Linked DNA regions of Fodinicurvata sp. EGI_FJ10296. The protein of the gene in region 2 interacts with the protein of the main gene of each other region in a pairwise test. Links are inferred from orthologs where the notes say so. Each region holds a gene or a part of one and is shown on either strand. Other genes may lie near its edges. The genes, in order: ABZ728_RS18395 and ssb.

What was found.
Region 1: the proteins of ssb (region 2) and ABZ728_RS18395 interact in binary tests that used the Escherichia coli proteins (3 or more experiments, as listed by UniProt). The link is inferred for Fodinicurvata sp. EGI_FJ10296 from one-to-one orthologs.

Annotation. Positions count from the first base shown.
Region 1 is NZ_JBFCVL010000008.1:263,108-266,400, forward strand. What follows is about bases 308-3,283. They hold ABZ728_RS18395 (primosomal protein N'), read right to left. Parts: upstream 2,940-3,283; coding sequence 675-2,939; downstream 308-674. Other genes in these bases: ABZ728_RS18390 (YceI family protein), read left to right, coding at 308-668; ABZ728_RS18400 (DUF484 family protein), read left to right, coding at 3,085-3,283. Also shown: ABZ728_RS18385 (cytochrome b), read left to right, coding at 1-97; more of ABZ728_RS18390, read left to right, coding at 99-307; more of ABZ728_RS18400, read left to right, coding at 3,284-3,293.
Region 2 is NZ_JBFCVL010000002.1:297,038-300,318, forward strand. Bases 19-2,982 are described here. They hold ssb (single-stranded DNA-binding protein), read right to left. Parts: upstream 1,774-2,982; coding sequence 1,264-1,773; downstream 19-1,263. Other genes in these bases: ABZ728_RS04820 (cupin domain-containing protein), read right to left, coding at 19-1,009; uvrA (excinuclease ABC subunit UvrA), read left to right, coding at 2,149-2,982. Outside these bases: more of ABZ728_RS04820, read right to left, coding at 1-18; more of uvrA, read left to right, coding at 2,983-3,281. UniProt on the Escherichia coli protein: Plays an important role in DNA replication, recombination and repair. Binds to ssDNA and to an array of partner proteins to recruit them to their sites of action during DNA metabolism. Acts as a sliding platform that migrates on DNA via reptation.

The DNA.
Region 1 (3,293 bases), on a different replicon or contig from region 2:
TGTCGGCGCAGCGCTGAAGCACCATTTCGTTTTGAAGGACGATACCCTGTTGCGAATGCTGCCGTTCGCACGCCAATCACCAAAACGGAGAAACTGAAATGTCGGTAACGAGAATCAGAATTTTCACCGCCGCCCTGGCGGCAATCGGCCTCAGCACCGCGCCCGCTGCCGCCGACAGCTGGACCGTCGACCACGATGAGAGCCGTCTGGGCGTTGTCGCAACGCAGATGGGAAGCGAGTTCACGGCCGCCTTCGAATCGTTCCGGGCCGACATCGAATTCGATCCCGACGCCCTGGACGATGCCCATGTCCGTGTCGTCATCGATGTTGCCAGCTTTACCAGCGACAGTCGCGACCGCGACGGGAACGTTACGAACTCGGAATGGTTTGCCGCCGGGAACCACCCCGAAGCGGTCTTCGAAACGACAGCTTTCCGGGAAACGGACCAGGGCTACGAAGCCGACGCCACGCTGAGGATCAAGGGCGTCAGCCGGGATGTGACCCTGCCGTTCACGCTGGAGATCGACGACGATCGCGCCCATATGCAAGGCGAACTCGACCTCGTCAGAACGGCCTTCAATGTCGGCGAGGGGCAGTGGGAGAGCGGCGACACCGTCGGCCTGGATGTCACCGTGACGGTGGATCTGGTCGCCAGCCGCGCCGACTGATCGGGATCACATAAATGAGTAAGGATCGACATCGACGGTGACCTTTACCGAAGCCGGAACGCTGACCTTGCCGATCCAGTCGTTCAGAACCTGCTGAATCGGCACCCGGCGGTCGGCGGTCATAAGCAGTCGGCGGCGATGCCGGCCGCGCAACAGAGCAAGGGGCGCTGGCGCCGGACCGACGACGGACACCGCCGGATCGCCAGCCGGCGCCGTCCGGCCGAGATCCCGGGCAACTCTGTCTGCGGTTGCTGCATCGGGACCGGAAACGATCACGGCGGCCATGCGGGTAAAGGGCGGCAATCCGTGCCGGCGCCGCTCCTCCAGCAGATCGTCGCGAAATCCGTCACGGTCACCGCTGGTAAGGGCGGCGATAACGGGATGCTCGGGAGCCCTTGTCTGCAACAGAACGGTTCCTGACGTCTCGGCCCGGCCGGATCGCCCGCCGACCTGGCTGAGTAGCTGATAGGTCCGCTCGAAGGCCCTGAAGTCGCCGCCCTCGAATCCGATATCGGAGTCAACGACGACGACCAGTGACAGCAGGGGGAAATTGTGCCCCTTGGCGACAAGTTGGGTGCCGATGACCAGATCGACATCCCGTGACTGGACCCTGGCGATCATATCAGCGGCCTGTGCCGCTGTGTGAATGACATCCGACGCCATGATAATCGAGCGCGCATCCGGGAACAGATCGGCGACTTCTTCGGCGATGCGCTCGACACCCGGACCGCAGGGCACGAAGCTTTCCTCGGCGCCGCAGCTTTCGCATTTCGGCGGCAACCGGCTGGAATGGCCGCAATGGTGACACATCAGGCGGCCGGAAAGCCGGTGCTCGACCAGCCAAGCAGTGCAATTCGGGCATTCGAGCCGATGTCCACAGGCGCTGCACAGCGTCAAGGGCGCATAGCCGCGGCGATTGAGGAATATCATCGCCTGCTCTTCGCGGGCCATGGTCTCGCGGATCGCGTCGACGACGCCGGGCGCGATGAAGCGGCCGCGCGGCGGCCTGTCGCGCCGCAGATCGACGGTCTCCACATGAGGCAATACCGCCTGCCCGTGCCGGTCGGGCAGCACGAGGTGACGATATCGCCCGGCCCTGGCATTGCCGAGCGTCTCAAGACTGGGGGTCGCGGAGGCCAGAACGACCGGACAGCCGACCATCTTGGCACGCACGACCGCCATATCGCGGGCATTGTAGACGACGCCGTCTTCCTGCTTGAACGCGCCGTCATGCTCCTCGTCGACCACGATCAGGCCGAGTTTCGGCAATGGCAGGAACAGGGCCGAACGTGCCCCGACCACGACGGACGCCGTTCCTGCGGCGGCCGCGCGCCACGTCTCCCGCCGACGCGCGCTGGTCACTTCGGAATGCCAGGCGCGGGGATCGAAACCGAATCGGTGGCGAAAGCGCTCCAGCCATTGTGTAGAAAGTGCGATTTCCGGCAACAGGACAAGGGCTTGGCGTCCCTGCCGCACGGCTTCGGCAATCGCCTCGAAATAAACCTCTGTCTTGCCGGAGCCGGTGACCCCGTCGAGAACGAAGGGCTGGAAGCCAGCCTCATCCTCGGCACCGGCATTATCGGCGCTGGCGGGGTCCGGGCGACGCCTTACGGCCTCGACCAGGGCATCGGCGCAGGCTTGCTGATCCGGGCCCAGCTCCGGACCCGGCGGCAGATCTGTTGGCGGGCCCTCAACCGCGCTTTGGGGCGTCCGGACGAGTCGCTGCAGCAGTCCGTGATCAGCCAGGCTTTTGATGACCCCTGCCCCGACCCCGGCTTCCGCCGCCAGATCGCTCGCGGTCAACGGCGGCAGACCCGCCGCTGCGGTCAGAACGCGTCGGCGCGCAGCGGTCAGCCGCACGCCCCCGACGTCGCTGGCCTCGCCATCGGGCGATGGCGACTCCTCCGGCAAAGCATACAAAGTTATGGGCCTTGGCGGATCCATGAGCGCCGGACTGCCGATCGCCAACCGGAGCACCGACCCCGGCGGCGCCATGACATATCGCGCCACCCAATCGATAAATGCACGGAACGAGCGCGTCAGCCGTGGCAGATCCAGAACGGCGACAATATCCTTGAGCCGGCCCGGGGCCACGTCGTCGCTTCCCGGCCCCCAGACGACACCGACCACTTCGCGCCGACCCAACGGCACGACGACGACGGTGCCGCTGGCAAGGGGGCTGATGCCGCCGTCGACGCCGGCCATGCCATCGGGCACACGATAGTCGAAGGCGCGCGGCAGAGGGGCAGCGACCAGCACCGAAACGCTCACGCCACTGCTTTCCGGGCAACTATCGAATAGCGGGGAGTCGATCATCGGTGACGGCCTCGGAGAACGGAATCCGGCATGGGCGGACACTGGCACGCGTCTGGCGCCAGAGGAATGCCTAACCGCCACCTTTTCAGCGATACGACCCATGGAAGCAAAAAACACCCTTGCCGTGACCGCCGCCAGGATGTTCATTGTCTGGATGGAACCCGACGGCTGGGACGAGGCGACGATCGTGAGCGAAAAGGCGAAATCACCGAGCGGCGGCAATGCCGACCCCAATTCCAGCGGCCAATCCGTCAGCAACGGAGGGGGCGGCGATGGGGGAAGCACGGAGAACGGGCTGGCCGGCAAAGG
Region 2 (3,281 bases):
TTTGGGCGTCAAGTGCCGGCAGCATTGCCAACGCCGCCAATTGCCCGGGAACCAGCGCCATGCGGGTTTCAGCCAGATCGTCGGCAAACTCCCGCAACACCGCCCCAACATCGGTCTCACGGCCCAGGGCGTCGACGATGTCCCGGAAGATTCCCGCCGCGCCCGTCGCATCGAATCCATCCGCATGAAATCCGGGCGGCAATGCCTGTCTGATCCGCGGGTTGGTGAGCGACAGGGCGTCCACTGCCGCATGCAGGGCTTCGCGCCAGGTCGTCGACATGCAACCGAGCGTGATGTGCAAGGACATGTCGTCGGTGGATTGTGCATCATGGACCACGCCGCGCGGGACATAGGCGATATCACCGGCGTTCAGCGTGAAGCTCCGCGTGACAGCGCCCAGTTCGTAAGACTTGGGATCGAAATGGACAGTGCGGTCCGGCAATGTCATGGGCGTGTCATAGATCTTCCACGACTTCGAACCGGCGACCTGGATGACGAATACGTCATGACTGTCCCAATGCGGCTTGAATCCCTGAGCGGATCCGGCCGGCGTGAAATAAACGTTCGTCTGGAACCGATAGCCGAAGCGCGCTTCCATGGCCCGGCACAGCTGCGCCAGCGGGCCGTGCCGGCCTTGCAGTTGCTGCAGGATAAGGGTTGCCCCTTCGGCGAACAGGCCGAACGCGCGAACCGGATCCACAACACCAGTTGGAAACAGATAGTCGTCGGGCGCGATCTCGCGCTTGGCATCCACCATGCTGAGAACGCTGCCGTCCAGACCACCCGTTGCGACAAATGCGTCGAGATCGTCGAGGGACAGGAAACTCTTGAAGTATGACGGCTGATCCCGATTGACGACCAGGACATCATTTTCCCAATACTCGGCGAAAAACCTGTCGACGTCGATCGGGAACAGAAGGTTTTCCAAAGAAATGCTGCCAGGTTCCGGCCCATCCAGAGGCTCGCCGGACGAGGGTCCATTCGCGGAATGGATCAATGATACTGTCATCTCAATGCGCCGGTGTTGGTTTTTTGTCTATACTTGATCGGCGAATCGCGTAAGGCCACCCACCTTGTCTCTACTATGAGAGGTCTTGAGCTGACAGGCAAGCCGATTTAGCAAGAATATGTGTAAAAATAGACGTTAAGAGAAAATTTATTACTATCTATGAACGAACATTATGAAGCCCGACAGCCACAGCGTTTAAAGACGCCGTGGCTGACCGGACAATCGGTCCTTATCCCTGGAACGGTCCCGGGGCCTTAGAACGGGATTTCGTCATCCAGATCGGAACCCCGACCGCCACCGCCGCCGGAGCCGCCACTGGACCCGTAGTCGCCGCCACCGTAGTCACCCGACGACCCACCCTGATTTCCGCCCTGGTACCCGCCTGCGGGAGCGCCACCACCGTCACCGCCGCCACGGCCATCGAGCATGGTCAGGTTGCTGTTGAAGTTCCTGAGGACGACTTCGGTGATCGTGCGCTCCTGGCCCGACTGATCCTGGAACTTGCGGCTTTCAAGCTGTCCCTCGACATAGACCTTCGAGCCTTTTTTCAGGAATCGCTCTGCAACGCCGACCAGGCCTTCGCTGAAGATCACGACCCGATGCCATTCCGTCTTCTCTCGGCGTTCGCCAGAGGCGCGGTCCCGCCATTGTTCGGACGTGGCAATGGTGAAATTGCACACCCGTCCACCGTTCTGGAAGGTCCGGACCTCGGGATCGCGGCCGAGATTGCCGATCAGAATGACCTTGTTGATGCTACCCGCCATCGGAGCCTACCGTTGTAATTTGTGGATCGAGAGACGATGTTCACCGGGTTCCGCCAACTGGACCCGGACCCGAAACCTGTCCCGGGTTTCAGACTCGAATTCCGGACCATAGCCGCCACCGCACAGGTGTTCAACCGGCAAGCCCGATGCCATTTCAGATTTGCGATGGCCCGCATAATGGTGTATTTCGTGATCAAATGCCGAACATAACATGTATTACCGCATGACGACCCTGACTTTCAATCTTGTCATGCTACCTCTCATTGCGGATCATGCAGGGTCCCGGGTCGAGACTCTTCGACCCATGGATATGGTGGCGGATTGGATCCGCCGCCCTCCCCTTCAACAGCCACAGCCGGTCGGGACGAACGGATAATGCTGACACATATCAGCGTCAGAGGCGCGCGGGAACACAACCTCAAGGACATCGACGTCCGGATTCCGCGTGACAAACTCGTGGTCATCACCGGCCTGTCCGGGTCCGGCAAATCGTCGCTCGCGTTCGACACCATCTATGCCGAGGGACAGAGACGCTATGTCGAAAGCCTGTCCGCCTATGCGCGGCAGTTCCTCGAACTCATGCAGAAGCCGGACGTCGATTCCATCGAGGGACTTTCCCCCGCCATCTCGATCGAACAGAAGACGACGAGCCGCAATCCGCGATCGACCGTCGGCACGGTCACGGAAATCTACGACTATATGAGGCTGCTTTGGGCAAGGGTTGGCGTTCCCTACTCTCCGGCCACCGGGCTGCCGATCGAAAGCCAGACGGTCAGCCAGATGGCCGACCGGATCATGGCCATGCCCGAGGGAACGCGCCTTTATCTGCTGGCGCCGATCATCCGCGGCCGCAAGGGCGAATACAAGAAGGAACTTCAGGACCTGCGCAAGCGGGGCTTTCAGCGCGTTCGCGTCGACGGCGCCCTGCACGAAATCGACGAAGTTCCTGCCATCAACAAGAAGACCAAGCACGACATCGAAGTCGTGGTCGACCGTCTGGTCGTGCGCGAAGGGTTGGGCAACCGGTTGCCGGACAGTCTCGAAACGGCGCTTTCGCTGACCGACGGCATTTGCATTGCCGAGGACGCGGATAGCGGCGCCCAGACCGTCTTCTCGTCGAAATTCGCCTGTCCGGTCTCGGGCTTCACGATCGAGGAGATCGAGCCCAGGCTGTTCTCGTTCAACAATCCGTTCGGTGCCTGCCCGGCCTGCGACGGCCTGGGCAGCACGACGGTCATTGATCCCGAACTTGTCGTGCCGGACCCGAAACTGTCGCTCGATCGCGGCGCCATCGCGCCCTGGGCAGGATCGTCGTCCCCTTATTACGGCCAGACGCTGAACAGCATTGCCGGCCATTTCGGTGTCAGTACGAAGGCGCCATGGTCAGAGCTTCCCGACGAGGTGCGAAACTGCATTCTACACGGATCCGGCAGTCAGAAGATCAAGTTCTCCTATGACGACGGATTGAGGTCTTACGATACGACCAAGACCTTCGAAGGCATCGTTCC